DNA from 3 places in the Methylocystis hydrogenophila genome. Region 1 is predicted to be linked to each of the others. Evidence: predicted binding sites of a transcription regulator. Region 1 holds the regulator's gene; each other region holds the start of a gene.
What was found. The regulator LexA, encoded in region 1, represses DNA repair genes until DNA is damaged. The targets are predictions, from matches to a motif close to TGTTCNNNNTGTGTTCNG.
Positions count from the first base shown of each region.

Region 2: the regulator LexA is predicted to act here: its motif matches at 1,682-1,699, upstream of recA (recombinase RecA).
Region 3: the regulator LexA is predicted to act here: its motif matches at 3,590-3,607, upstream of BN69_RS19715 (ImuA family protein).

Region 1 covers NC_018485.1:38,808-48,634, reverse strand. Annotated here, with positions in the region: gene BN69_RS00250 (small ribosomal subunit Rsm22 family protein) at 1-240, shown strand, start outside; gene BN69_RS00245 (VOC family protein) at 240-653, shown strand; gene rplS (50S ribosomal protein L19) at 710-1,096, opposite strand; gene BN69_RS00235 (hypothetical protein) at 1,334-1,729, shown strand; gene BN69_RS00230 (dodecin) at 1,877-2,104, opposite strand; gene BN69_RS00225 (YcjX family GTP-binding protein) at 2,175-3,683, opposite strand; gene BN69_RS00220 (citrate synthase) at 3,845-5,131, opposite strand; gene gltX (glutamate--tRNA ligase) at 5,429-6,853, opposite strand; gene lexA (transcriptional repressor LexA) at 7,074-7,784, shown strand; gene BN69_RS00205 (ComEC/Rec2 family competence protein) at 7,895-9,827, opposite strand, start outside.
Region 2 covers NC_018485.1:996,731-1,006,557, reverse strand. Annotated here, with positions in the region: gene BN69_RS04760 (L,D-transpeptidase family protein) at 1-866, opposite strand, end outside; gene BN69_RS04755 (adenine phosphoribosyltransferase) at 952-1,479, opposite strand; gene recA (recombinase RecA) at 1,809-2,873, shown strand; gene BN69_RS04745 (hypothetical protein) at 2,998-3,186, shown strand; gene BN69_RS04740 (MFS transporter) at 3,332-4,627, shown strand; gene BN69_RS04735 (hypothetical protein) at 4,706-5,056, shown strand; gene rpsI (30S ribosomal protein S9) at 5,118-5,597, opposite strand; gene rplM (50S ribosomal protein L13) at 5,600-6,070, opposite strand; gene BN69_RS04720 (hypothetical protein) at 6,219-6,560, shown strand; gene BN69_RS04715 (ammonium transporter) at 6,591-7,958, opposite strand; gene BN69_RS04710 (P-II family nitrogen regulator) at 7,991-8,341, opposite strand; gene BN69_RS04705 (leucyl aminopeptidase family protein) at 8,627-9,827, shown strand, end outside.
Region 3 covers NC_018485.1:1,320,028-1,329,854, reverse strand. Annotated here, with positions in the region: gene BN69_RS06300 (error-prone DNA polymerase) at 1-1,324, opposite strand, end outside; gene BN69_RS06295 (Y-family DNA polymerase) at 1,321-2,685, opposite strand; gene BN69_RS19715 (ImuA family protein) at 2,777-3,583, opposite strand; gene BN69_RS06285 (lysozyme inhibitor LprI family protein) at 3,704-4,855, shown strand; gene BN69_RS06280 (c-type cytochrome) at 5,126-6,946, opposite strand; gene BN69_RS06275 (catalase family protein) at 6,934-8,079, opposite strand; gene BN69_RS06270 (hypothetical protein) at 8,076-8,267, opposite strand; gene BN69_RS06265 (cation-translocating P-type ATPase) at 8,744-9,827, shown strand, end outside.

The DNA of each region.
Region 1 (9,827 bases):
GACGCGCCCTTCGAGGACGAGAAGTTCGCTTATCTCATCGCGGGACGGACCGCCGGGACGGCGCCATGGGCGCGCATCATCGCCCCGCCCCGCGTCAGCAAGGCGGGCGTTTCCCTTAGGCTCTGCGCCGATAATGCATTCGCAGAGACATTCATTCCCAAGCGCGACAAGGCGCGCTACGAAAAGATCAGGAAAAAAGACTGGGGCGATCCGCTGTGCGCCCCGGCGGAGGAAATTTGATGAAACAGCCACGTCCGAGGGTCGCGCCCTATCTGACCGTCAGCCCCGCCGCCGCAGCCATCGCCTTTTACACCGGCGCCTTCGGCGCCCAGCAGCGGGCGCTCATGCCGTCGGTCGACGGGCTGCGCATCGCCCACTGCGAACTGCTGATCAACGGCGGCTCGGTGATGCTCGCCGACATCTTTCCCGAATTCGGTCAGACGCGCGTGCCCATGCCCGGCGAGCACGTGACCGTTTCGATCAGCCTTGAATATGACAAGGCGCAGGACGTCGACGACGTCTGCGCGCGCGCCGCCAAGCTCGGCGGCAAAGTCGAGACGGCCCCGACCAATTCTTTCTGGGGGACGCGCTACGCCTCCCTGCGCGACCCGTTCGGCCACCGCTGGATCCTTAACGCGCCGCTGGAGACCTAAAAAAAGCCGCCCGAAACCGGGCGGCTGCGGACGGCGGCATTCTCCGAAAACCGTGGTTATTTGCCTGCGGCCGCCTTCGGCTTGGTGTCGATGCGCTCGGCGATGCGGGCGGACTTGCCGCGGCGGTCGCGCAGATAATAGAGCTTGGCGCGGCGCACCTTGCCGCGGCGGACGAGCTTGATCGAGTCGATCAGCGGCCCATGGATCGGGAAGACGCGCTCGACGCCCTCGCCATAGGAAATCTTGCGGACAGTGAAGCTCTCGTTCAGCCCGCCGCCCTGGCGCGAAATGACGACGCCTTCATAAGCCTGGATGCGCGCGCGCTCGCCTTCCTTCACCTTGACGTTCACGATCACCGTATCTCCCGGCCGAAACTCGGGGATTTTCTTGCCTTCGATAAGCTTGGCGGCATGTTCCGCCTCGAGCTGCTCGATAATGTTCATAACGAAAACTCCTGCCGTTTCGTCTTAGCCTTGGGGCCGACGAGCGTTTCGGAACGCTGTTCTAGTTGAGTCCCGGTCCATAACCGAAAGGCGGCGCTTTGTCGAGCCGTTGGGGTCGGAGGAACCCTCAAGCTGCGGCAATGCGCGCAGAACGATCGTCACAGACATTCCCTCAGGTGGTCTTATATAGTGGCCCCGGGGGCGCTGGCGTTTCAAGCGACGAGGGAGAGACGCGACATGACCCAGCAGGAAGAGCGGCGCAACGAAAGCGCGCGGCCCGCCGAAGCGGCGGCCGAAGGTGCTGCGGACGGACGGCGGCGGCTGGAAGATTTCGCCGAAGCGCGCACCGAGATCTGGGACTGTCTGCAGGACGCCAACCGCGTCCTGATGGAGCGTATGCAGCAGGAAGCGGCGTTGACGGCGGAACTTGCCTCGAAGCTCACGGCGTCGCGGTCCATATCCGAGACCACGACGGTTCTAAAGGATTGGACGAGCAAACATATCGAGATGACGACGGAGGACTCGCGCCGCCTGTTCTCCGACGCGCAGCAAATGTTCAGCGCAGGCGCGCGCCTCTGGTCGAACGCCGCCCATGCGCCAAGCCCAGAAGCCGCCGGTCGGCTCATGTCCTAGAGCGCGTCCCGATCACATGGCGATCATGTGATCGATACGGAATCGCTCAATGTCGAAATGGTGGAGCAGTTTTCATCGAAAAAGTCTGTCAGCCTTTCCGGAACCTGCTCTAACGCCGTGAAGCGGAAGCCCATCGCGGCTTCCGCTTCACCCGATGGTCTCGTCCTCGCGATCGAGCGTGAAGCCGACTTTCAGCACCACCTGATAATCGGCGACCGCACCCTTATTGATGTTGCCGCGAATCTGGACGACTTCGAACCAACGCAAGTTGCGCAAGGTTTCGCCGGCGCGCTTGAGCGCGGCGCTCACGGCGTCCTCGACGCTGTCCGGCGAAGACCCGACAAGCTCGACAACCTTATAGACATGACCTTCCATATGAAGCTCCCTCAATTCAGATGTCTAATCTTGCCTGCGATAGGTAGCGCGGACTTCGCCGCGGACGACGTCAGCTCAATCGGTCGCCGAAAAGAAACTCCATCGCGCGATCGAGCCTGATATGCGGCAACGGCAGCGGCTTCTGGTCGGCGCCCAATATCGCGGCCGGCGGCCTGAACTTGAGAAAGCGGAAGTCCGCCTCTTCATCGGAAACGGCCAGCGCTTCGCCTTTAAACACGTCGCGCGGATCCGCCGGCAACTCGCCGGGGAAAATCGCGCCTTCCGCCACGCCGTCGAAAGTCTCGTGGCCAATGCGCTCCCCGGCGACCGGCGTGCCGACGATGGCCGACAGTTTTTCGCCCTCATGCCGCACCATCGCTTCGCGCGTCGCCCGAACGGCGGCGAGCGCGATTACGTCGATCGAGGCGCCTACCCCCTCAGCGCGCTCTATGGCGCGGGCGGTCAGGTGACGCAGGATCGCTTCCAGCCGGTCATGGCTCGTGTGATGCAGATGGTCGGCCTTCGTCGCCGCGAAGAGTATGCGGTCGATCTTCGGGCGAAAGATCGTGGAGAACAGATTGGCGCGGCCGGTGCGAAACGCCATGAGCACGTCTGTCAGCGCCGTCTCCAGATCGCGCACCGCCTCTGGACCCGAATTGAGCGCCGCAAGCGCGTCGACGAGCACGATCTGCCGATCGAGCCGCGCGAAATGATCCCGAAAGAACGGCCGCACGACCTGCGACTTATAGGCCTCGTATCGGCGCTCCATTTCGCGCCCAAGGCTGCGATAGGGCAATTCCTCGCTCTCCGACACGGGAAACGGCGCGAATGTCAGCGCCGGCGATCCTTCGAGATCGCCCGGCATCAGAAACCGACCCGGCGGCAGGCTGGACAGGGCGAAACGCTCGGAGCGCGCCAGACGCAGATATTGGGTGAAGGTCTGCGCCAGTTTCTGCGCGGTTTCTTCATCGTAGCGCGATTTGACGTCCGTCTGCGCGGTCAGGCCCCGCCACTCGCTCGCGATCATCGCCCGGGCGGAGGCGCTCGCCGCGTCGAGCGTCTCGCGAGACCATTGCGCGTAGGACTTGCCAAGGAGCGGCAGATCAAGCAGCCATTCGCCGGGATAATCGACGATGTCGATGTCGAGTCGCGTCGGACCCTGGCCGAAGCCCTTGCGCAGCGACCAGCCCTTCGAGCGATATTCCAGCGTCACCCGCAGTTCGGAAATCCGCCGCGTCGATTGCGGCCAGCGCCGGTCCAGCCCGGTGAGCGCCGCGAGATGCTCCTCATAGGCGAAGCGCGGGACGCTGTAATCTGGCTGCGGATCGAGATGCGCCGACGTAATGCGACCTTCGGCGAGCGCGCGAAACACCGGGAGCTGAGTCTTGCTGTCGCCGCCCTTGTCCGGGCGCGCCGCGATCGCCCGCGTCAAATGGTGCACGAGCGCGGTGATGAAGACCGTTTTGCCGGCGCGCGACAGGCCGGTGACGCCAAGCCGCAGGCGCCCGCCGGCGAGAAAGTCAGCGACGCTCTCGGTGGCGATGCGCGTTTCGAACAGCAGATCGGACAATTGCGACAAGGGCGCTCCGGGTCCGCCGACCTATAGCATCACGTCGCGTCGCTTCAAGAGACGCTGGTGAGAACATGTCGCGCTGCAAACCAAAGGTGAAGACCGCTCGGAACGATTCTGCGCCGAACGGGAATGAAGACGATGCGCCTACCGGAGCCCGGCGCGCGTCATCACCGCTTCGACATCGGCACGTAGTCGCGCTGTTTCTCGCCCGTATAGAGCTGGCGCGGACGACCGATGCGGGAACCCTGGTCCTCGATCATCTCCTTCCATTGCGCGATCCAACCGACGGTGCGCGCGACCGCGAACAACACGGTGAACATCGCCGTGGGGAAGTTCATCGCCTTGAGCGTGATGCCGGAATAGAAGTCGATGTTGGGATAGAGTTGTTTCTCGATGAAATAATCATCGTGCAGCGCGATGCGCTCGAGCTCCAGCGCGACGTCGAGCAGATCGTCCTTGACGCCGAGTTCGTTCAAAACTTCGCGCGTCGTGCGCTGCATGATCTTGGCGCGCGGATCATAGTTCTTATAGACGCGATGGCCAAAGCCCATGAGCCGAAACGGATCATTCTTGTCCTTGGCGCGCGCGATGAACTGCGGAATGCGGTCCGGAGTGCCGATTTCGGCGAGCATTTTCAGCACCGCTTCATTGGCGCCGCCATGCGCCGGCCCCCACAGCGAGGCGATGCCCGCCGCGATGCAGGCGAAAGGATTCGCCCCGGACGAGCCGGACAGACGGACGGTCGACGTCGATGCATTCTGCTCGTGATCGGCGTGCAGGATGAAGATCCGGTCAAGCGCGCGCGACAGCACCGGATTGACCTTATATTCCTCGCAAGGAACGGCGAAACACATGCGCAGGAAGTTCGACGTGTAGTCGAGATCGTTCTTTGGATAAACGAACGGCTGGCCGATCGAATATTTATAGGCCATCGCCGCGAGCGTCGGGATCTTCGCGATCATGCGCGTCGAGGCCACCATGCGCTGGGTGGGATCGGCGATGTTGGTCGAGTCGTGATAGAAGGCGGAGAGCGCGCCCACGGAGGCGACCATCACCGCCATCGGATGCGCGTCGCGGCGGAACCCCTGGAAGAACCGCGCCATCTGCTCATGCACCATTGTGTGGCGCGTGATCCGATAGTCGAAATTCGCCTTCTCGGCGGCCGACGGCAATTCGCCGTAGAGCAGCAGGTAGCAGGTTTCGAGAAAGTCGCCATGTTCGGCGAGCTGTTGAATCGGATAGCCGCGATAGAGCAGAACGCCGGCTTCGCCGTCGATAAAGGTGATCTTCGATTCGCATGACGCGGTCGCGGTGAATCCGGGATCGAAGGTGAACATGCCGGTTTCGGCGTAGAGATTGCGGATGTCCGCAACGGACGGCCCCAGCGTGCCATCCTTGATCGGCAAATCGACCGACCCGTCGCCGACTGTGAAGATAGCATTCTTCTCCGGCATACCCGCTCCCCTCTCGACCGCCCCGCGCTCGCAACGAGCCGGTTCGCGGCGCGACGCGCGCGAACGCTATGCATGAATTGCGTCACATTCGCGATGTCGTCGCGTTCACGCGCACGCCGATGCGTCGCATTCGGTTTGTTGTGCGGTGCAAAAAGCTATATCAACCGCAAAGGCTGTCAAGCGCGCCACGCGTATCGCGCGTCGATGACATGTTCCGCGCTGGCGCGGAAAACGGCGCGGCGCCGAAAATCGCGTCAGCGATTTTTACGCGCGCCAACGCCGCAGCGACGCGACGGCTTACCCGACGGCGGCCTGGTCGGAAATTCGCGCAAGACTTTCCTCGCGCCCCAGAATTTCCAGCACGTCGAATATGCCGGGCGACGTCGCGCGGCCGGTGAGCGCGGCGCGCAAAGGCTGTGCGAGATCGCCCAGTTTGACGCCAAGCGCCGTCGCAAGATCGCGCACGACCGCTTCCGTCGTCGCGGCCGTCCAGTTCGGCAGATCCGCAAGTTTCTCGACGAGCGTCGCCAGCCGCCCGCGCGCTTCCGCCGAAAGCAGCTGCGCCGCCTTTGCATCGAGCGACAGCGGACGCTTCGCGAAGAGAAAGCCCGCGCCGTCGAGAAGTTCGTTCAAGGTCTTGGCGCGCGCCTTCAGTCCCGGCAAGGCGGCGCGCAACTGCGCGCGCGTTCTATCGGTGAGCGCCTGCGCGATGGCGCCGCCGCCTTCGAGATAGGGAAGCGTCGCGACGAGCAAGTCGAACAGCGCGTCATCATCGCTGTCGCGCAGATAATGGCCGTTCATATTTTCGAGCTTGGCGAAATCGAACCGCGCCGGCGAGCGATGCACCTGCGCAAGATCGAACGACTCGATCATCTCCGGCGTCGTGAAGAACTCCTTGTCGCCCTGCGACCACCCCAACCGAACGAGATAGTTGCGCAGCGCGGCCGGCAGATAGCCCATCGCGCGGTAGGCGTCGACGCCGAGCGCGCCATGGCGCTTCGAAAGCTTGGCGCCGTCCGGTCCGTGAATCAGCGGAATATGCGCGAAGGCGGGCGCCGTCCAGCCCATCGCCTGATAGATGTGTGTCTGTCGCGCCGCATTGGTGAGATGATCGTCGCCGCGAATGATCTGCGTCACGCCCATGTCGTGATCGTCGGCGACGACCGCGAGCATATAGGTCGGCGCGCCGTCCGAGCGCAGCAGAATGAAATCGTCAAGATCCTTGTTCTGGAAGACGACGCGTCCCTGCACGGCGTCGTCGACGATCGTCTCGCCGTCCTGGGGCGCCTTGATGCGCACGACATAGGGCGCGCCGGCGGGCGCCTCGGAGGGATCGCGATCGCGCCAGCGGCCGTCGTAACGCCAGGGGCGCTTTTCGGCCTTGGCCTTCTCGCGCATCTCCTCGAGCTCCTGCGCCGTGGCGTAGCAGCGATAGGCGCGTCCCTGCGCCAGCAGCGCTTCGGCGACTTCCGCATGGCGCGCCGCGCGCGCGGACTGGTAGACGATGTCGCCGTCCCATTCGAGGCCAAGCCACTGCAGGCCGTCGATGATGGCCTCGATCGCCGCTTGCGTGGAGCGCTCGCGGTCGGTGTCTTCGATACGCAGCATCATCCGACCGCCGTGCTTCTTGGCGTAAAGCCAGTTGAACAGCGCCGTGCGCGCCCCGCCGATGTGCAGAAAGCCGGTGGGCGACGGAGCGAAGCGAGTGACGACCTGAGACATGAGCGACGCGAATTCCTTGGCTTTGGGTCGGCCCGTCTAGCACGGGACAGGCGGGGCGAACATAGTTCGTCACGAATGATGGCTTAACCAAAGCGTGAACATATGACTTGCGGAACGCAGTAAGAACCGATATCGTTCTGTTCATGATTTGTTTAGGTTATCGAGCCAGAAGCTGCGGCTCAGCCAAAATCAACGATTCGGCTTGCGGGGCGGTGCGGCGATGCTGACCAAAAAACAAAATGATCTATTGCGCTTCATCCATGAACGTCTGAAGGAGTCGGGCGTGCCGCCGTCCTTCGACGAGATGAAGGACGCGCTCGACCTGCGGTCGAAGTCGGGGATTCATCGGCTGATCCTCGCGCTCGAGGAACGCGGCTTCATCCGCCGCCTGCCCAATCGCGCCCGCGCGCTCGAAGTTCTGCGTCTGCCCGAATCGTCCACGCCACGGGTCGCCGGCGGGCGCAGCGGCAAGTTCTCGCCGTCCGTCATCGAGGGAAATCTCGGGCGCGTGCGGCCGCTCAGCGAACGTTTCGAGGACGAAGGCGACCATCAGGTCGCCGTTCCGGTCATGGGACGCATCGCCGCCGGCACGCCGATCTCCGCCATCCAGAACCGCAGCCACACGATCAATTTGCCGCCCGACCTGCTGATGAGCGGCGAGCACTTCGCGCTCGAAGTGCGCGGCGATTCGATGATCGAAGCGGGAATCCTCGACGGCGATACGGTCGTCATCCGCAAGCAGGACAGCGCCGACACCGGCGACATCGTCGTGGCGCTGATCGACGACGAGGAAGCGACGCTGAAGCGCCTGCGCAAGCGCGGCGCCTCGATCGCGTTGGAGGCGGCCAACCCCGCCTATGAGACGCGCATCTTCGGCCCCGATCGCGTCCGCATTCAGGGCAGGCTTGTGAGCCTGCTGCGGAAGTATTAGTTTCGTGGCAATGCCGTCATTGCGAGCGAAGCGAAGCCATCCAGCGCTTTAACAGCCCCTTGATTGCTTCGTCGCTACGCTCCTCGCGATGACGCGTGAATTGCTCCGCCCTACTCCAGCGGCTCCATCGCTCGCGCCTCTTCCGCGCTGCGCTCGTCATCGCTCAGCGGCGCGGCAAATCCGGACGCCCGGCGATTGCGGGGCGCGGGGGACCATGGGCGATCCTCGTCGATCGCGCGCGCGGTCGTCCATTCGACGCGATCCGCCTTGAACCTCAAAGCCACCGCCCCTGTTTCGGACAGTCGCTGGCGATCGATCACGATCTCCGCCGCGCAGCCCAATGGCGCATAGAGCGGCGTCACAATGACGGCGGCGCGCGCGCAGTCTTCGAAAAAGCCGCCGCGCCCGGCGACGAGCGCGACTAAGCGGCCATTGACGGCCTTCGCCACGCAACCCGCGTCGTCGCAAGCGACGCCGCTCCTCGCGTCCGCGGACGGGCGCGAGTCGCCGTCCGCCCGCAACCATTGTTCCGCGGCGAAAGCGCTCGGCTTTTGCCCCATGACGGCGAGCTGACCGGACGGAAGACGCAGCGCCGCCGATTCTCCGGTCGCCGGCACGGCCAGATCAAAGGGCGCGCCGCTCCTCGCGCCCATCAGCCCGATCACGGCGAGCGGAATGGCGAGCGCGCGCCACGCCCAAGTGCGCCACAACACGAGCGACAGGACCGCAAGCGAAAGGAAAAGGATCGCCCAGGGCGCAAAAGCCGCAACCGGCAGACTCGCGCCGGGCGCGCTCGCGATCAGCCCGGCGAGATAGGTCACGAGGTCGATGCCCAGGTTCAGATAGCGCCAGATGAAGCCGTCGAGGCCCAAGGGGTAAAGCGCGGCGCCGACGAGCGCGCAGGGAACGGCGAAAAATTCAATGATCGCCAGCGTCAGCGGATTGCCGATCAGCACATAGGGGCTCAGCTCGTGAAAATCATTCGCCATGAATGAAGCGGTCGCCGAGGTCGCGCAGAGCGTTGCGAAAATCGCCGCCCCGGGTCCTTGCAGCAGGCGCTCGACGACGCTTTCACGAAACGCTGCCCATCGCCCGCGCGGCGCGCGATCGTCGATGCGGCGTTTCGCGAGATATTCGCCACGCCATTCGTACACCGCGATCAAGGCAGCCACCGCCGCGAAAGAGAGCTGAAAGCTTGCCCCCAGCAACGCCTCCGGCTCGAAAGCGATGATGAAGAGCGCGGCAAGCGCCAGATTGCGCATCGACAGCGACGGACGATCGAAGAGAACCGCCGCAAGCATGATGAGCGTCATCACAAGCGCGCGCTCGGTGCCGACGCGCGAGCCCGTGCCGATGTCGTAGAGAATGGCGCCGAGCATGGCGAGCGCCGCCGCCCATTTTTTGATCGGATAATTCAGCGCAAGCGTTTGCGACATCGCCATCAAGCGCCGAAAGCCGACGAAGAAGATGCCCGCGACAAGCGTCATCTGAACGCCGGAAATGGTGATGATGTGAAATATGCCCGCCCGGCGAATGAGATTTTTCGCATCTTCCGACAGCAGGTCGCGCTTGCCGGTCACCATGGCGGCGGCGATCGCGCCCGCGTCGCCGTCGATGATTCGATAGACCCGCATCGCCAAGGCGTTTCGCATGCGATCGACATGCGCGAAGAAACGCAGCGAGAATGGCGCCGGTTCGGGCGGCGGCATCGTCTCGATGCGTCCGAGCGCGTTGCCGACCGCGCCGATGCGCGCAAAAAACGCGTCCCGCGCGAAATCATAGCCGCCGGGGAGCGCCGCCCGCGCCGGCGGCATCAACCGCGCCTTGAAGGCGATGAAGTCGCCGGCCGAAAAATTGGGCTCGCCGCGCGTCGTCAGCCGCACGCGGGCGGGAACGACGTCGTCCGGATAGCCTTCGGCGCTCGCGACGCGCAGAATGAAACGCGCGCCGGCGCGGCGCAGATCCACCTCCTCGACGAAGCCCGTCAGTTCGCCGACGCCAACCCGTGGAACGATCGGCGCGGCGACGCGCGCCGTCCGCCAG
Region 2 (9,827 bases), 960 kb from region 1:
AGCTGCTTCGCCGAGACGCTGTAGAAGCCTTCCGGCGACTGGTAGTCGGCTTCCTTGAGCTTGGGGCCGAGCCTGCCGGACCATTTGCAGATCGGATAGGTCTTGTAGAGCGAGAAGCGGCTGTTGTTCTTTCGAAGCCAGAGTTCGAGCTGGCCTTCCTGCTTGAAGATGCGCACGAAGACCTGATCCCCCATGCCGTAACGGATCGGGGCCTCCTGCTGAAAGGCGTCCTCGGGCGCAGGCCGCAAGGTCGGCTCGACGGCGCGCGCCACCTGGGTCGGCGGCGCCGACTCCTGCGCCGTCGGCGTCGCTTCAACGGCGGCGCGCGCCGAAGGCTCCTGCGGCCGGGCCGGCGGCAGCGGCGCATTGGCGAGCGCCGGCGCCGTCGCCGGGACTTCGGCGGGCGCGGGCGGGGTCGCCTCGGCGGTTTTCGGCTGCTCGGCAGGGGCCGCCGCCGTCTCGGCGAATTTGTCGGCAAGCTCGGCGAGATTGGCCGGTCGCGACGGGGGCAGCGGCGTGGGCTTTTCCACGATCTCCGGCCGCGCGGGCGGCGGCGCGGGCGGGAAGGAGATCGACGCTTCGACGCCGTCTTGCGCCGGCGGCGTCGCCGTCTCGACGATCGGCTCTTGCGGCGTCGCGATTATGGGTTCGGGCGGCGGCGCAGGGGGGAAGGCGCCGGGCTTCACCCGCAGGGCCATGCGGCGCAGGCCGGTCGGCAGCGCGCCGCCCCAGGCGCTGCGCGCGGCGTCGCTGCGGACGGGAGACGCGCTCTCGCCCCAGGGCAGATAGCGGAGGGCTGCGACTCCGCCGACGAGCGCGACGACGGCGATCGCCGCCAGCGCCAAATGGGTCTGTCGCGGCGTCATGCGCCTATGCAGCCTCTCCTGAAGATTCCGAGCCGAGATTCTGAATTTCGAGCCTGGGCTGAGCAAGACATCCGAAAAAGGCGCTTTAGTGGCCTTCGAAGGCGACCAGCGTGCGCACCGGGACGCCCAGCGCCTGGAGTCTTTTCACGCCGGCGAGGTCGGGCAGGTCGATGACGAAACAGGCGGCGACGACGTCGGCGCCGGCCTGGCGCAGGAGCTTCACCGCGCCCTCGGCGGTGCCGCCGGTGGCGATCAGATCGTCGACGAGAATCACCCGCTCGCCGGGGCGGACCGCGTCCTCATGCATCTCCATTTCGTCAACGCCATATTCGAGTTCATAGGCGATCGAGACGACGCGATGCGGCAGCTTGCCCTTCTTGCGAATCGGGATGAAGCCGGCGGAAAGCTGATGCGCCACCGCGCCCCCCAGGATGAAGCCGCGCGCCTCCATGCCCGCGACCTTGTCGATCTTGCCGCCGCACCAGGGCTGCACGAGTTCGTCGACCGCCTTGCGGAACGCCTTGGCGTCGCCGAGCAGGGTGGTGATGTCGCGAAACAGGATCCCCTTCTTGGGATAATCGGGAATGGTGCGAATGGCGTCGGCAAGCGGCATGAAACGGCCTTGCGATCAGCGGCGAGGGTCGCCGCGTGGATGGGATGGCGAACCGCCACGCCCAAAGAGATACACGGAGGGCGGGGCAGGGCGCAAATGCAGGGGGCGTGGCTGAGGACGGGCGTCGCGCGCCGGCGCGCCCGATCGTTCCTTGTCGTCGCCCTTCGATTCCGGACAAGGTCGCCAAAAAGAACTTGGCAAAAAGAACAAATCGTGCACACTGGAGTTCAGGGTCGAGCGCGCTCCTTCACCCGGCGCCCTGGCCTCGCGACCTCCCTCGCAGCCGCATTGCCTGCGCCTAGCTAACCGTGCCAGAAGGAATTTCAGCCGTGAGCCAAGCCAATCTCCGCCTCGTGGAAGGGACGTCCGTGGACAAGACCAAGGCGCTCGACGCCGCTCTGTCGCAGATCGAGCGCGCATTCGGCAAAGGTTCGATCATGCGGCTCGGCAAGAACCAGAAGGCCGTCGAGATCGAGACGATTTCGACGGGCTCGCTGGGGCTCGACATCGCGCTGGGCGTCGGCGGCCTGCCGCGCGGCCGCGTCGTTGAAATTTACGGGCCGGAGTCCTCGGGCAAGACCACCCTCACCCTGCATGTCATCGCCGAGGCGCAGAAATTGGGCGGCGTCTGCGCCTTCGTCGACGCGGAACATGCGCTGGATCCGATCTACGCCCGCAAGCTTGGCGTCAATCTCGAAGATCTCTTGATCTCGCAGCCCGACACCGGCGAGCAGGCGCTCGAGATCACCGACACGCTGGTGCGCTCCGGCGCCGTCGACGTGCTCGTCGTCGATTCGGTGGCGGCGCTGACGCCCCGCGCCGAAATCGAGGGCGAGATGGGCGACGTGCAGCCGGGCCTGCAGGCGCGGCTGATGAGCCAGGCGCTGCGCAAGCTCACCGCCTCGATCGCCCGCTCCAACACGCTCGTCATCTTCATCAATCAGATCCGCATGAAGATCGGCGTGATGTACGGTTCGCCGGAGACGACGACCGGCGGCAATGCGCTGAAATTCTACGCCTCGGTGCGGCTCGACATCCGCCGCATCGGCGCGATCAAGGACCGCGAGGAGACGACCGGCAACCAGACCCGCGTCAAAGTGGTCAAGAACAAGGTGGCGCCGCCGTTCAAGCAGGTCGAATTCGACATCATGTATGGCGAGGGCGTCTCCAAATTCGGCGAATTGATTGATCTTGGCGTCAAGGCCGGCGTCGTCGAGAAGTCGGGCGCCTGGTTCTCCTACGACAGCCAGAGGCTCGGCCAGGGCCGCGAGAACGCCAAGAGCTTTTTGAAGCAAAATCCCGAGGCGGCGCAGCGCATCGAACAGGCGATCCGCGAGAACGCCGGGCTGATCGCCGATCGCATTCTGGACGCGCCGGATGACGACGAGGCCTAGGTCGTTTGGACTCTCAGGAGTCCATTTAGGCGCAAATCAGATTCAAGGCGGCCTTACGCGAGGCGGCCTTGGATGTGATGGAACGACTGGTTTTGACCGACGTGGCGTTGGAGCGGAGGGCGCCGTGGATCCTGCGCGCAAGGGGGCTGGTCGCGATTTTTTCGAGGCGAAGTCTGATGATCCGGACGTCGCATATCTGATCGTCGACGCCGCCATCGCCGATCGCTTGCGTCGCATCATCGCCGCCAAGGGCGCGCGCGCCGTCATCCCCAACAACCCTCATCATCAGACAAGCCGATTCCGAAAAAACTGACAGATTTTTTCGATGAGAACCTGCTCCGACATTGCGGTTTTGGGCGCTTCCTTATCGATTGCGTGATTTCATGTGACCGGGACGCCCTCTAGCGGCCGTGGCTTGCGATTGCGAAGACGCCACGCGCGGACAATCGAGAATTTGCATGGATATGCGCCAGAACATGCGCCAGGCGAGAGCGCCAGCGCCCAAACAGATCGCGGCCGCCGTGATCGGGAATGCGCTCGAATGGTATGATTTCGTCGTCTACGGCTTTTTTGCTTCGGTTCTGGCGCAGGCGTTCTTTCCAAGCAGAGATGAGACGGCCGCTCTCTTGCTGGCGTTCGCGACTTTTGGCGCGGGCTTCTGCACGCGTCCGCTCGGCGGCCTCTTCTTCGGATTTTACGCGGATCGGAAAGGACGAAAGGCGGCGCTGCAACTCGTCATATTCGCGATGACCGCCGCGGTGGCTGTCATCGCGCTCACGCCGACCTACGCGAAGATCGGCGTTTCCGCCCCTCTGCTGATCGTCGCCGGCCGCTTGCTGCAGGGATTTGCGACCGGCGGAGAATACTCCAGCTCGACCTGCTTTCTCATCGAAATGGCGCCCCGAGGCCGACGTGGTTTCTATGGCTCGCTGCAAGTATTTGGGCAGGCGCTTTCGATCCTGCTCGCGACGCTGGCGGGCATCGTCGTGACGAGCGTTTTCTCGGTCGATGCGGTGAATGAATGGGCGTGGCGGCTGCCGTTTTTCGCGGGCCTGCTGATTGGTCCCGTCGGACTCTATGTCCGACGCCATCTCGACGAAACGCCGGCATTCAAGGCGACGGCAAGGGCGTGCGGCGCGCGGGAGGCGTTTGTCGATCTGATCCGCCGGCGCGGCGAGAGGCTGCTCGTCTGTTTCGTCGCCACGATCGGCACGACCATCTCATTCTACGTGATCCTCGTCTATATGCCGACCTACGCAAAGACCGAGATGGGATTGACGCTTGAACAATCCTTCCTCGCCCAGGCGCCCGCGCTCCTGCTGCTGATGGCGCTGACGCCGTTGATGGGCGTTTTCTCCGACCTCGTCGGCCGTCGGCCGCTGCTGCTGGCGTCGAATGGTTTGCTTCTGCTGTGCGCTTATCCTCTCTACGTCTGGCTTCAGGCCGAACGGTCGGTTTTGGCGCTGGCGTTGGCGCAAATAGCCTTCTGCGTCATGATGTCGGGCGTCTGCGGGGCGTTTTCGACGGCGCTCGCGGAGCAGTTTCCCACGCATACGCGTTCCGCGGGCCTTGCGATCCCCTACAATCTCGCCGTGATGATCTTTGGCGGCTTCGCCCCGTTTATCGTCGCGTGGTTGATCGGCTTTTTCGACACGCCCGTCGCGCCCGCCTTCTATCTCATCTTCGGCGCCGGCGTGGGCCTCCTTGGCGTTGCGGGCCTGCACGAACGGCATGGGGAGTCGGATCTCGAATGACCGCCGCATTGAACTATGGCGTTCGACGATGGTTGATTGAGTTTGACGCCTGCGGCGGACGCTAGACGGGAGACTTTCATGAAGAGAATTGCTGTTTGGATCGCGTCTTTCCTCATGACGCAGCAGATCCTGCTCGCGGAGGCGATCGCCAGACCCGCGAGATGCGTCATCGCCAGCAACGGCGCGCCGGCCTATAACGGCGCGTGCGATTTTTCGGCTGAAGATCGCGGCAGCTTTTCGATTACGCCAGCCGGAAAACGCGCATTCAACGGCGCGACGGTGGTCAGCGTTTTCGTCACGTCGCCGGGCGTTGCTGAAGTGCGAGGACTGACTCGCGACGGGATCAACTCCCGCTGGGGAGAGGCGAAGCGCTCCAAAACCGATCCCGCCTGCTGGGTCGGCGACGACTTCAAGATCTGCGTCTACTGATCAAAACAAAAGCGGCGCCGAAGCGCCGCTTTGCAACTGGTTGCCGTAAAGACCGCGAAGCTTAGCGCTTCGAGAACTGGAAGCTGCGGCGGGCTTTGCGCTTGCCGTATTTCTTGCGCTCCACGACGCGGGAGTCGCGCGTGAGAAAGCCTTCCTTCTTGAGCGCGGAACGCAGCTCCGGCTCGTAAGCGGTCAACGCCTTGGCGAGGCCGTGGCGCACCGCGCCGGCCTGACCCGAAAGTCCGCCCCCGGCGACCGTAACGACGATGTCATATTGACCCGTGCGCTTGGTGACGCCGAAGGGCTGAGCCAGAATCATGCGCAGCACCGGACGGGCGAAATAGACTTCGACGTCGCGGCCGTTGACGGTGATCTTGCCGGGGCCCGGCTTGATCCAGACGCGCGCGACGGCGTTTTTGCGCTTGCCGGTCGCATAGGCGCGGCCCTGCTTGTCGAGCTTCTGCACATAGCGCGGCGACTCGGGCGCCGTGGCGACGCTTCCCTGAAGGTCGGAAAGCGAGGAAAGGGTGGTCTCGGCCATGATCAGGCGCTCCGGCTATTCTTGACGTTCAGGGCGGCGACGTCGAGCGTCTGTGGGCTCTGCGCCTCATGCGGATGTTCGGCGCCCTTGTAGACGCGCAGATTGCCGAGCTGCTTGCGGCCCAGGGGGCCGCGCGGCAGCATGCGCTGCACGGCCTTCTCCAGGACTCGCTCCGGGAAGCGCCCTTCGAGAAGGAACTTCGCCGAACGTTCCTTGATGCCGCCGGGAAAGCCGGTGTGGTGGTGATAGACCTTCTGGTCGCGCTTGCGGCCGGTCAGGACCACCTTTTCGGCGTTGATGACGATGATGTTGTCGCCGTCGTCCATATGCGGGGTGAACGTCGCCTTGTGCTTGCCGCGCAGACGCAGCGCGATGATCGAGGCGAGGCGGCCGACGATGAGCCCGGAGGCGTCGATCAGCACCCATTTCTTTTCGATGTCGGCGGGCTTCGCCGAATAGGTCTTGCCAAACATGAGATGGGAATTCCGTGTGAACGGTGTGTTCGGATGGGTGTGGATAGGGGATGGGGCAGCAGGGGTCAAGCGGTTTTTGGGCTGCCGAAGTTCCGGGAAGCTTTAAAAACTCGCATGTAGCGCGTGGTGGTAAAATAATACCGTATACGTGCGTTCGCGGCGCAGGCTTCACGTTCGCCGACGAAAAGAGCTGGCGCAGGGTTTCATCGAAAAGCAGATTGCGGAGCGCGCGGGCTTAGAAATCTGGGCAAATTCAACTACCATCCGTGATGGCCGGGGCAAGCCCGGCCATGACGAGCCGACCGAGAATGGCGCGTTTGCCGAGGCGTCGGTTTTGAAGACGACGTGTGTCGATGATGTTGTCGGGATGCTTTGCTATGATGGCCTCGCCAAGACCATCGAAGAAATGGATGCGAGCGTTTTGGCGGAAGCGATTCGACTCGAGCCGTTCGGCGAGTATCGAAAATGGCCGGGACAGGCCCGGCCATGACGCATAGGAGACCTGAGTTCCAGCGGTTCGCTACTGATGCAGCGCTTCGCCATGCAGCGCGATGTCGAGACCCTCGCGTTCGTCGTCGTAAGTCACGCGGAGCGGCGTGATCATGGAGACGATTTTCAGCGTCGCCAAAGTGCCGATCACGCCCCAGGCGATCGTGACGAGAACGCCGATCGCCTGCACGTAAAGCTGATGCGGATCGCCTTCCAACAGGCCTGCGACGCCCGGATCGCTTTCCGAAGCCGTGATCGCGCGGGTGGCGAAGACGCCGGCGAGCAGCGTGCCCATAATGCCGCCCACGCCATGCACGCCGAAAACATCGAGCGTGTCGTCGTAGCGAAATTTGTATTTCGCGACGGTGCAGAACCAATAGCAGACGCCGCCGGCGATCAAGCCAATGACAACGCCGTGCCAGGGCAGGACATAGCCCGAGGCCGGCGTGATCGTGCCAAGTCCCGCGATGGCGCCCGAGATGACGCCAAGCACCGACGGCTTGCCGCGCTGGAGCCACTCCAGCCCGCTCCACACCAGCGCGCCCGCGCAGGCGGCGAGATGCGTCGCCGCGATCGCGAAGACCGCGCGGGAATTGGCGGCGAGCGCCGAGCCGCCGTTGAAGCCGAACCAGCCGACCCAGAGCAGCCCCGTCCCGACGACGGCGAGCGAGAGATCAAAGGGCGAGAGATTTTCGCGTCCGAACCCGACGCGATTGCCGAGCACGAGCGCGCACACCAACCCGGCGACGCCCGCATTGATGTGCACGACCGTCCCGCCGGCGAAATCGAGAAGTCCCAGCTTCTGCAGAAATCCGCCGCCCCAGACCCAATGCGCGGAAGGCACATAGACGATGAACAGCCACAGCGCGCAAAACAGCATGAAGGCCGAGAATTTCATGCGCTCGGCGACGGAGCCGGCGACCAGCGCGCAGGTGATCACCGCGAAGGTCATCTGATAGAGCATGAACAGGATTTCGGGGATCGTCTTGGCGAAGGGGCTCACCGTGTCGAGCCCGATCCCGGCGAGAAGCGTCCGCGACGCGTCGCCGATATAGGCGCCCTCGCCGCTGAAGGCGAGGCTGTAGGCGACCGCGATCCACAGCAGCGAGACGAGCGCGGTGGCGATGAGGCTCTGCGCCATGGTGGCGAGCACGTTCTTCTTGCGCACCATGCCGCTGTAAAAGAGCGCCAGCCCCGGCAGCGTCATCATCAGCACCAGCGCGGTGGCGGCGATCATGAAGGCGGTGTCGGCGCCGTCGATCTTGCTCGCGCCGTCCTGGGCGAGAGCAGGGCCAGTCACGAGAATCGCGGCGAGCGCCGCGCCAAAACGATCCCAACGGATTCGCGGAATCCTCGCGCCGACGAATGGTGTAGCCGCGCGCATCAACGAGCTGTGCATGCCTGGTCCTGATCGATGAAGGGAGATCGCGCTCAGAGCGCGTCGGAATCGGTCTCGCCGGTGCGGATGCGCATGGCGCGCTCCAGCGGCGAGACGAAAATTTTGCCGTCGCCGATATGGCCGGTGTAGGCGGCGAGTCTGATCGCCTCAATGGCGCGATCGACGAGCGCTTCGGGAAGCGCGATGTCGATCTTAACCTTGGGCAGGAATGCGACGATATATTCGGCGCCGCGATAGATCTCGGCATGGCCCTTCTGTCGGCCATAGCCTTTCACTTCGGTCGCGGTCATTCCGTGCACGCCGATTTCCGTCAGCGCCTCGCGCACCTCGTCCAGCTTGAAGGGTTTGATAATCGCCGTGATGATCTTCATTTGCGCAGACATGCCCTCATGGTTGGCGAATTGAGCATTGTCTCAGCAATTGGCATGCCATTTTGCGCAGAAAATAATCGTTTTACGTCGTGCCGTCGAGTTGGGGCCTGGGCAGTCGTGAGGCGCCAGGCGGCTAAGTTTTGTACACTATGCGTACATTGGCGGCTGATGCGGGCGCGGCTCGCCGGCTTCGCCCGCCGCGCCGCTTGAGATGTGCGATCTTTCCCTTTTGTGTGATGCGGGCGCCCGGTAGAGGTAGAAGCCGATCGTCGGGAGCGCAGAAAGCGGCGGAAGCGGATGAAGCTTGAAGACGGGTCGCCCGAGGCGACCCCCATCGATTTCGTTAACAAGGAAGACTGGCCCGAACGCCGCGTGAAGCTTCCTGAGCCTGCGGCGCGTCTCGCGGAGCTTGCGGGATTCGAGGCGAAGCCCGGCTCGCTTCTGATCGCGCCGGACGCCGACGGCGCGCCGCGCGTCTATTTTGGCGCGGAGGGCAGGGCGCCAAAGGCGCGCGATCCGTTCTTTGCCGGAAAGCTCGCGACTGCGCTGCCCAAGGGTCTCTACCGGTTTGGCGATGGCGTCGACGCGCCGGGAGAGGCGGCGCTGGCGTTCCTTCTGTCGACCTATTTCTTCTCGCGCTACAAGGCGCGAAAGAGCGAAGCTCCGCGTCTGTGCGCGCCGCAGGGCGTCGACCGCGCGCGCGTCGAGCGCATCGCCAGCGCCGTCGCCCTCGGGCGCGATCTCGTGAATACGCCGACCAACGACATGGGGCCGGAGGCGCTCGCCGAAGCGGCGCTCGCTCTCGGCGCGAAACATGGCGCCAAGACTCGCGTCATTGTCGGCGACGCCTTGCTCGCGGAAAACTTCCCCTTGATTCACGCCGTCGGGCGCGCGGCTGCGGAGGCGCCGAGGCTCGTCGAATTTGAGCACGGCCCGGAGGACGGTCTGCGCGTCACGCTCGTCGGCAAGGGGGTCTGCTTCGATACGGGCGGTCTCGACATCAAGCCTTCGAGCGCGATGGCGCTGATGAAGAAGGACATGGGCGGCGCCGCGACGACCCTGTCGCTTGCGGCGATGCTGCTTGACGGCAATGCGCCGGTCCGGTTGCGCGTGCTGCTGCCGATCGTCGAGAATTCGATCTCGGCGTCGGCGTTTCGAACCAGCGACGTTTACCGCAGCCGCAAAGGGCTGAGCGTCGAAGTCGGCAACACCGACGCCGAGGGCAGGCTCATTCTCGCCGATGCGCTCGCCTATGCGAGCGAAACGCCGTCCGATCTGCTGTTCGATTTCGCGACGTTGACGGGCGCCGCGCGCGTCGCGCTCGGTCCTGAGATTCCGCCCTTCTATACCGGCGATGACGCGCTTGCCCAAGAGATCGGCGGGCAGGCCGCCGCGGTGAACGATCCGGTGTGGCGGATGCCTCTCTGGGACAATTACGACAGCGGTCTCGACGGCAAGATCTCCGATCTGGTCAATGTCGCCAGCGGCTCCTTCGCCG
Region 3 (9,827 bases), 1.3 Mb from region 1:
GAATGGCGCTGCGCGGCCGGTAGCTGATGACGGTCGCGACGAGGCCGGCGCGCGCGCGGCCGTATTTGGCGTAGATATGCTGGATGATCTCCTCGCGCCGCTCATGTTCGAAATCGACGTCGATGTCGGGCGGCTCCTTGCGCTCCTGCGAAATGAATCTGGCGAAGAGCAGATCATTCTCCGCCGGATCGACGCAGGTGACGCCGAGCACATAGCAGACGGCGGAATTCGCTGCGGAGCCGCGCCCCTGACAGAGAATTCCCTTGTCTTCGGCGATCCGCACGATGTCGTGAATGGTGAGAAAATAGCGCGCGTAGTCGAGCGTCTTGATCAGCGCCAGCTCCTCGCGCAGAAGTTTCTCGACCTTCTCCGGCACGCCTTGCGGATAGCGCATCGCCGCGTGGCGATAAGTCAGCTCCTCGAGCCACTCCTGGGGATTGCGCCCGGGAGGCACAGGCTCGTCCGGATATTCATATTTCAATTGGCCGAGCGAAAAATCGACGCGCGCCAGAAAACATTGCGTCTCCTCGATCGCTTCTGGCGCGTCGGCAAAGAGACGCGCCATTTCGTCGGGCGTCTTCAAATGGCGCTCGGCGTTGACCTCCAGCCGGCGTCCGGCTTGCGCGAGCGTCACGCCTTCGCGGATGCAGGTCATGACGTCCTGCAGATCGCGCTGGCCGGGATCGGCGTAAAGCGCGTCATTCGTCGCGAGCAAGGGCGTCTGCGTTCGCGCGGCGATCTCTTTCAATTTTGCAAGACGCCGCCTGTCGTCGCCGCGCCGCGGCATGGTCGCGCCGAGCCAGACGTCGCCTTGCGCAAGATCGTGGAGACGCGCAAGCATGGACGGCAGACGCGCCAGATTGCGCGACGGCATGACGATCAGCAGTAGATCGCGCGCGGCTTGCGCAAGATCGTCGACATAAAGGCGGCATTCGCCTTTCTTGGCGCGCAGATTCCCCCTCGTCAGCAGACGCGTGAGGCTTCCCCAGCCGTCGCGATTTTGCGGATGAACGACGATGTCGGGCGTTTCGTCGGCGAAGACCAGCCGCGCGCCGACGACGAGCTTGAAGGAGCCCACGCGCTCCGCGTCGAGCGCAGTGAGAAGCGCCGCCTCGTCGCCGGCCGGCGGATCGCGCAATTTTTCTTGCAGCTCCTTAAGCGCCGCATAGGCGCGCACGACGCCGGCGACGCTGTTGCGGTCGGCGACGCCAATACCGGTATGGCCGAGCAGCAGCGCCGTCAGCGCCATGTCTGACGGATGCGACGCGCCGCGCAGGAAGGAGAAATTCGTCGCCGCGACGAGTTCGGCGTAAGGCGCGCTCATGCGAAGAGCCCATGCAGGAACCAGCGCGGGCTCGCGGTTTCGCTTTCATAGAGGCCCTCGCGAAACACCCAGAAGCGGCGGCCTTCGCGATCCTCCAGCCGGTAATAGTCGCGCGTTCGCCTGTCGCGGCCGACCGCGTTGCGCCACCATTCCGGCGCGATGCGCTCCGGCCCTTCGGCGCGGGCGATCAAATGGCGCACGCGGCGCCATTTGAAATGCATCGGCGGACCGTCCGGCGTCTCCGCCATTGTGTCGATGGGTTGCGGCGGATCAAACAGAAACAGCGGCCGCAAGGGCGGCTCGCCCGGCTCCGGCTTCTCCCAGGAATTGGGTTTGGAAGGAGAAGCCGCGTAAACATAGGAGGCGGCGCGCACGGGATCATGCGTCTCATGCGTCGCAAAGCGCAGCACGCGTTCGCGGCCAAAACGCGCCGCCAGGCGATCGACGAGATCGGCGACGTCGCTGTCCTGCGCGCCCTGCCGCTCGAAGCCGATCTGGCTTTGCGCCAGAGTTTCGGCGTTGAAGACGCAAAAGCGGATAACGTCGAAGCCGAATCCCGGATCGAGCGGATCGGCGAGCGAGTCGGCCTTCAGGCGAAAGAGCCGCAGCAGCGCCTCGACATTGCGCGAGGGCGCGCCGGTTTCGAAATAGAGCGCGCGAACCGCGCCGTCGGTGCGAAAGAAGCGCGCTTCAAAAGCGCGGCCGCCTTGCCCGCGCCTTTCGAGAATGCCCATCGCTTCCGCGATCAGCGGGCGCAGAACGTTTTCTATCGCAGAAAGATCAAGAAAGGGTTCGGCGAAACGGCGCTCGACCATGCAGTCCGGCAAGGGCCGCAAGGGCGTGATGCGCGCGTCTTCGCGTCCCAGAATGCGCGTCAGCCGTCGCATGGTTTCGTCGCCGAAACGCGCCGTCAGCGCGGCGCTGGAACGATCGGCGAGATCGCCCAATGTCGTAAGTCCCGCGCGCGTCAGCGCGACGCTCGTTTCTCTTGGCGCTTCAAGCGCGGCGATGGACAGCGGGCGGGTGAAATTTTCGTCTTCGCCGGGCGGCGCGAGGGCTTGCGCGCCAAAACGCGCCAGGGCCCGCGCAGCCTCGGGCGTTCCGGCGACCGCGGCGCGTCCCGTGAAGGAGAGGCGCGCCATCGCCTGCAGGACGCAGGTCCGCATCATCGCTTCGCCGCCGAAAAGATGCGCGCAGCCCGTCGCGTCGAGCATGAGGCCGCAGGGCGGATCGAGCGCCACGAGGGGCGTGAACTGTTCGCAAAAGGCGGCAAGCCGCAGCATCAGCCGCGCGTCGGCGTCCGCGTCGGCCTGGGCGACTGAGAGATGGGGCGCGCGCGCACGGGCGTCGGCGAGCGTCATGCCCGGCGTCAAGCCGAGCGCGATCGCCTTTCGATCGAGCGCGTCGATGCGCAGCGCGCTGCGTTCTTTCTTGACGAGAATGAGCGGCGTGTCATCCGAACTTGCGTCCGACTGGTTGCGGCGCGACTGCGTCAGGCGCTCCGCCGACAGGAAGGGAAGCCACAGGGCCAGATAGCGACGATGCGTCGAATGTTCTGTCCTCGAAGGCGCCACGGTCACGGTTCCACTCCACACGCCACTCTTGCGACTCTTGCCCCGCCGCGCCGCCGCGCTGGCGCAGCAGAAAAACCGTAAAGGCCGCAGAACCCGGCGCGTTTCCCCCGAGCGGGCGGGAAGGCGCGGCGCGCACCAGCCAGCGGCTCGCGGCGGCGCTCGGCGCAGGGGAGGCGGCGACGCGCGCGATGAAGATCGGCGCGCCGGCGGCGGCGGCGGCCAGAGCGAGGCGCCGGCTCGCGGTGAGGTCATAGGCGCGCGCTTCGCCGAAGAGTTCGATCAGTGTTGCGCCCACAGAGGCGCAGCGTGCGGCTTCGGCGCCCGCCTGCAACGCTTCCCTCGCGTCGCGCACGCGAATGAAGGCGACGGCGGCGGGGTCGAGGCCGATGTCGGCGAGGCCCGGCGGATAGGGCGCGCCGGATTCGGCGCTCAGCGCCTCGGGGCGCGCCCAGAGCAGCGGCTTCCCCTCTCCCGCCATGGAGCGCCTGGCGAGCGCCAAAGCGAAGCCCGTCGCCGCCGGGGCGTCGGCGGCGGTCCCGGCATAGGCCTCGTGCAGCGCCGCGCGGAGAATCCCGCCGCCGAGCCGCCGATCGAGGCTTTCCGCCCCGAGCGCGATGGTCTCGGAAGTTGCGGCCGGATGGGCGCAAGCCAGGCTTTTCCGCAGCGACGCCAGCGGATGGGTCATCTCATGTGTTCCTGTTATGTTCTTATAATGACTCGCCATGCGGGAGAGTCAAGGCGGGACGAGAGACAGGGCGCGACGGCCAGCATATATCTCTTGGTCAGAATACCCCCATCGATCAACGTGCGCGCACAAGCTGCAGCAGATCTGGTCGCGGCGCATGCCGGTGCAGCCCTATGCAGCGAGGATCGCAGCAGCCTTGCGCGACGCCACGCGTTTCAAAAGGAAAATATCTTGGATCGTAATAAGCGAATCTATTTGTCAGCGGGGATAGGCGCATGCATCTCGGCTATTTCTTTATTTTGTTCGGCGGCGCCCGCCCGAGCAATTGATTGCGCGCTCGCGCAAACCCGAGCCGATAAAGCGATTTGCGCCGATGCAGAAGCTCGCGCGGCCGATGATTTGTTGGGCCTCGCATACAATCGCTTGCGGGAAGAGTTTACAGCTAAGGAGCGGTCGGCATTAAAGGAATCTCAAACTGAATGGATCCAGTGGCGTAACAACTCATGCGAAGATCAACGAGAGACCGCGCCATTTATTAAGTGTTTGATTGAAGCCACCAGGCAAAGGGAGACCTATTTGGCCGGGCGTGCAACCTCAGGGAGCGGCGGCCACTTGGTTGTGGGAAGGCCCTTTTTCATGCGCGTTCCTGCCGCGAAGGGCCAAGCCAGACTGACGATTACAGCCTTTCATTTTCGTCCCGGCGCGGCGTGGATGGCGGACGCAAACAGGTTTATCGATGAACACATACAATCAGCGATCGACGACTCAAAACTGGAGAATAACAAAGCCTCTACATTGGAGGGGCACGAGTTTTTTGTGGACCTGTCGGTGCAGTTAAATTATCTCTCTGCGAATATTGCGTCTATTGGGGTCGTATATGAAAACGTTGTCGGTCAAGCCCATCCGTTCCGCTATTCAGTAAACAAGGCATTTGATGTTAATTCAGGGCGTGTTTTAAATTTTGATGATTTATTTGATGAGGCCGGCGCAAAGCAGATATTGCAGCTCTGCGCGCCACAAGTAAAAGAGCAAAAAGATGAACGTGACTCCATGGGAGAAAAATTATTATTAAAAAAGAATTTAAGCGACGACGAACGAGGAGAGGTTTCAAACAGAACCCGCGAACTGGCAAACTGGAGTTTTACCATTTCGTCTGCAATGGTTGATTATGGAGATTATGCCTTCGGCGGGTTTGGGCAGTGCATGTGTCAGTGTGAGTTACCATATTCAATTTTAAACAGAATTATAAAAAAGGAATATATCCTGCAGTAGAACGTTTCCGATCGAAAATTATTAAAGCGTATCCTTTCGGAGTTGCGCAGCGCTTGAGCGCTACAGGCTGAGTTAGGCGCAAGCTGTCACTCACCGCGTCATGGCCGCGTTTGTCGCGGCCATCCACGCGACGACGCGCTGCAAATGTGAGAACATCAGCCGGACATGCCATCTCGGCGCGAAACATTTCGCGATGTCTCGGCGTGGATGCCCGGCACAAGGCCGGGCATGACGGCTGCAGGACGGTCGGCGCTCGCCTGGCTTCGAATGTCACTTCGTCTTCAGATATTCGACGAGCGCCATGGCGCCGGCGACGTCGTCCGACCAATCGAGCTTCAGCGTCTTGCCGTCCTCGACGACGTCCTTGTCGTGCCCCTTGTTGGAGAGCGCCGGAAAGGACGTGGCGTCGAAACGATAGCCCTCGCGCGAGAGCGTCTGCGCGGGCTCCCAGGCAAAGCCGACGAGCTTCTTGTCGTAGTCTAGTCGGCTCTTGACGAAGACGGCCGGGCGCTCGCGCGGGACGAGGAGATGATAGAGCGTCGGCACCGAGCCATTGTGCAGATAGGGCGCCTGCGCCCACACGCCCCCAAGCGGCAGCGCGTTATAGCCCTCATGCGCCTTCGGATCGGCCATGGCGACGTCGGCGCGGTTCTCCAGCGAGACCCCTTCGAACTTCGCGCAGGGCGCGATCCGGTCGCCCGCGGGCGGCATCTCGACCACTCTCGCCGGCGGGCAGATCTTCGTGAAGCTGTCGCGGGCGTTTCTCGCGATCGTATCGCTGACGACGCGCGCGCGGCCGAGATCCGTGCCGAGGTCGTAGACCTTGCCGTTATGCGGCCGGTGACACGCCGCGCAATTTTCTTCAAAAAGCGCCGCGCCTTTTTTCGCGAGCGCGAGATCGACGGGGAAGGGATAGACGGGCGCGGGCAGGTCGCGCAGCAGATCCTCGCTGAAGGCGGCGATGCGGATGTCGGTGTCGGCTCCGAGCCCCAACGTCAGTTCGGCGGCGAGGTTGCGGAAGATCGGTATCGGAATATTGCCGTTCCATTGTCCGCCGCCGTCGACGAGCTGCGTGTGATCCGTGGACCAGCGCGCCAGCCGCTTCTCCTGCTCCCACACGGCCATGAAGTCGGTGATCCCCGGCGTCGGCGGCAGGCTTGTCTTCGGATCAGGAGTTTCGCCGCGCGCTTCGGCGGCGGCGTAGACCATCGACGTGCTGACTCCGGTCGCGTCGGCCATGCCGCCGAAGCCTTGCGTCATCTGCTCCTCGAAGCCCTTATAGTTCTTGTAGACGAGGTCGAGCAGCGAGACATATTCCAGTCCGGCGCGCGTCAGATATTTGCCGACGATCGCCGGGGCGTCCTGCATGAAGAGCTCGATCTGACGCGTCTCATAGGCGGCGTCGAAGCGGCGTCCAGCGAAGGAGTAGTTCTTGTAGAAGTAATTTCTGTCTTGGGCGTGCGCCTTGTCGAGCGCTGTGAGAACGGCTCGAGTGGCGCGTTCGATCTTCTCCTCTGGCGTCGTCGCGCCGGCGGTGATCTTCTCGATCGTGTTTCTGACTCTGACGCGATATTGCACGAGGTTGAACTGCGCGTTCACGCCGCCGTCGAGATAGCGAAAACTGCCGTCGTCGAGACGCACGCGGCCGATATGGCAGGCGCCGCAACTCAACGCCGCGTAGTCGAGCGCGCCGTTCGCGTCCTGGCGCGCCAATCCGGTCCAGCCGAAGCCGCGCGCGATCGGGTAGGTGGGATCGCGCTCATCGATGAAGAGGCCGGCGACGTCGAGAAAATTATTCCCGCTTCCCCATTCTTCCGGCGCGAGCTTCGGCAGCAGCTTCAGAAGGATGAAGGGCGCGCCATCCGTCAGGCCGAAGGGAAAATCCGCGAACCAACGATAGGCGACCGGCTTGCGGCTGATATAGGCGTCAAGCGCCTTCAACCGTCTTTCTTGCTCGGCGCGCCACTCGCCGCCGGAAGGCGTCGTTTGCGCGCAAGCCGGCGCGTGCAGGCAGGCGTGCGACGCCAGCGCCAAGCCTGCGACGAACGAAATGCGCGCGATCGCGCTTGTGAGACGCGTCACCACGGCCATTTTGGGAATCCCGTCGGCTCTTTGGGCTGGGACCGGAACGTCGAAGAGGCGATGTAAACGTCGCGACGCAGCCGATTGATGCCGCCGATCGGTCGATGCGCCGTGAGCCCGTGCCAGGGCGTGAACGCCATATGCTCGCATTCCGTCACCTGAAACGCATTGTCGAAATCTTGCTGACCGATCTCGATCGTCGCGACATTTTGCTGCGGCGCGGTCGTCTCCGACCATTCGGCGGTCGCGTCTTCGATCGGCAGCGACTCGTCATTGCGCAGCTGGACTTTGAAATCGAAGACGGCCGGCTTGCCATTGGCGGGGTCGAGGCTCTTCTTCATCGCCTCGCGCAGATAATTCGTGGTTGGATTTGCCGGCACGGGCGTTTTTTCCGCGCTTCTCGGCGTCACGCTGAATTTCGCGACCCTGTCGGAGCCATAAAGAAATGGCGCGGCGGAGAAATAGGGACTCTCGAGCGGATTGCCGACATTGGTTTGCTTGATCTTTGTGACGACGGCCGCGGTCTTCTGCTTCTCGGGCGTCATATTGGCGAAGAAAGGCCGAATATCATCATTGTTCGCCAGCTGGATTTTCGTGACTTCCAAATATTCCGAAACGTTGGGGAAAGCGAAAGCCGGAAGATTGATCAGCAGAAAATCCTGCGTCTTCGCGCCCGGTTCGTTCAGCAGCGTCTCTCCTTCGACGCCGATCAGCTTGATCGCCATGCCGCGACTGTCGGGACCGCCCTTGCCGAGATCGGGCGCGAGAAAGGGCGTGGCGTTGGAGAAGCGAATCCAGGCCGGATATTTTTTGCCGGGCGTGGCGAATACGCCAACCCGAAAATTTTCCGGAATGTCGGAATTGACGGTGAATGTCGCTTTGACGCAGCCGTGATCCTTCGGATGCACGCCTCGCCGCGCCATGCCTTCAGGATAGCGCATCTCCAGAAGCTGCGTGGTGAGCGCGATGATTTGCGCAATCTGCTCGGCTTCGCCCGGAGGCGCCTTTTCGAATTTGGTGAGCGGGGGCGGCGTCGCGACGGCGGCCGCCGCCTGTTCGGCGCGGGCGCCTTGGCGCGGATGTGTCGACACGGCCAAAAGCATGGCGGCGGCTGCGACAGACGCGCTCCGTCTCTTTGTCATGATTGTCCTCCCCTCGAGAAAGCGATTTTTGAATTGCGCATGAGAAAGAAGTCCGCCGCAATGGCGTTATACGCCCGCGTCACCTCGGCGGCTAGAATGGCGTTATCGACGGTGCGAAGAGAGTTGAGCGGCGCGGCGGCGGACGCAGTTGCGGCGAAGCTCGCCGCGCGCAGCTCTCTCAAGACCATCGCTCGCTCCCACCCGAATCGACGAAACTGAAAACATTAGCAGATTTGCAAATTGACAAAGGCGCGACTCAATCCTGCCGTCGTGGGGGAACGCCGAACCTTCGCTAAGGTTCCGCCGGCGGTCGAATTGGCGGCGCAGGGCGTGCGGTTGCGTCTATCCCTTGCGCGCAACTATAGTAGCGATCTCGAACATTGCGGAGTGCGCCCATTGCGCGTCGCCGTTTGCGGTCGGCCGCCGAAGACATGACTTCAGAACAGCGGGTTTGCGGAAGCGATTCGCAGGGCTGAGAAATGTCATCGAGCGGTCGTGAAAAGCGGGCTTCGATGCGCGCCAGACAATGTGCTCCATGATCCTGCCTGAAGCGGACTCAAAGAACGCGCCCGTAGATTCGCGTCGCTTCGGCGTTGAGTCCTGTGCGCAATTTGGCGCCGAGCTTATTCATGACGCGTGTTGCGGCCGCGCGCGGATCCGCCATATGGGTCTGCGCGGCCGCGCAGCGCTCGCGCGGGCCGTCGAGGAACGGCTTCGACGCCTGCCCGGCGTCCTTTTCGTTCGCTCCAGCGAGTTGACGGGTTCGACTCTCATCGAATTTCAGCAGCCTCTCACAAGCGCGCGGCTGATGCAGGCGCTCGAAGCGGCGGTCGCCGAAGAGCCGGCATGGGACGTCGGCGACGGCGCGTCGCTCGCGCCGGAAAGCGCCGCGCACGCCGAGGCGATCGATGCGCTCGCGACGCGGTTGGAGACCGACGTCCGTCGAGGCTTGACGACAGAGGACGCGTCGGAACGACTGCAAAGATGGGGACGCAACGAACTCCGCCGCGCCGAGCCGCGCTCGGCTGCGATCATTTTCGCCGAGCAATTGACCAGTCTGCCGATCGTTTTGCTCGGCGCATCGGCGGTGGTGTCGCTGGCCACCGGCGGCGTCGCCGACGCGGTGATGATCGCCGCGGTGGTGTTGATCAACGCCGGCATCGCCGCGGCCACCGAGCGTCAGGCGGACCGCACGATTTCGGGCCTTGCCTCGGACGAGCTATCGGACGCCGCCGTGATCCGCAATGGCGCACGATTGAGGGTCGACGCGCGCGATCTGGCGCCGGGCGACCTCCTGCTGATCGAGCGCGGCGCCTTCGTGCCGGCGGATGCGCGGCTGATCGCCAGCGACGATCTGACGGTGAATGAATCGCCGCTCACCGGCGAGGCGCAACCGGCCCCCAAAGACGCAAGGATCGTCTTATCGCCGGACACGGGAGTCCCGGATCGTCGCAATATGGTGTTTCGCGGCACGGCGGTGACCGGCGGATCCGGCGCAGCCATTATCACCGCCATCGGCGCGCAGACCGAGATCGGCCGCGTGCAGCAATTGCTCGGCGCGCTGCAGCGGCCCCAGACTCCCATCCAGCGCGAACTTGGCGACGTCGAGCGCGAACTTGTCATCGTCAATGGCGCCATTTGCGCGTGCGTCTTCGCTCTTGGTCTTCTGCGCGGCCATGGCCTTATCCCCACTTTGCGCAGCGCGATCTCGCTCGCGGTGGCGGCCATTCCCGAGGGGCTGCCCGCCG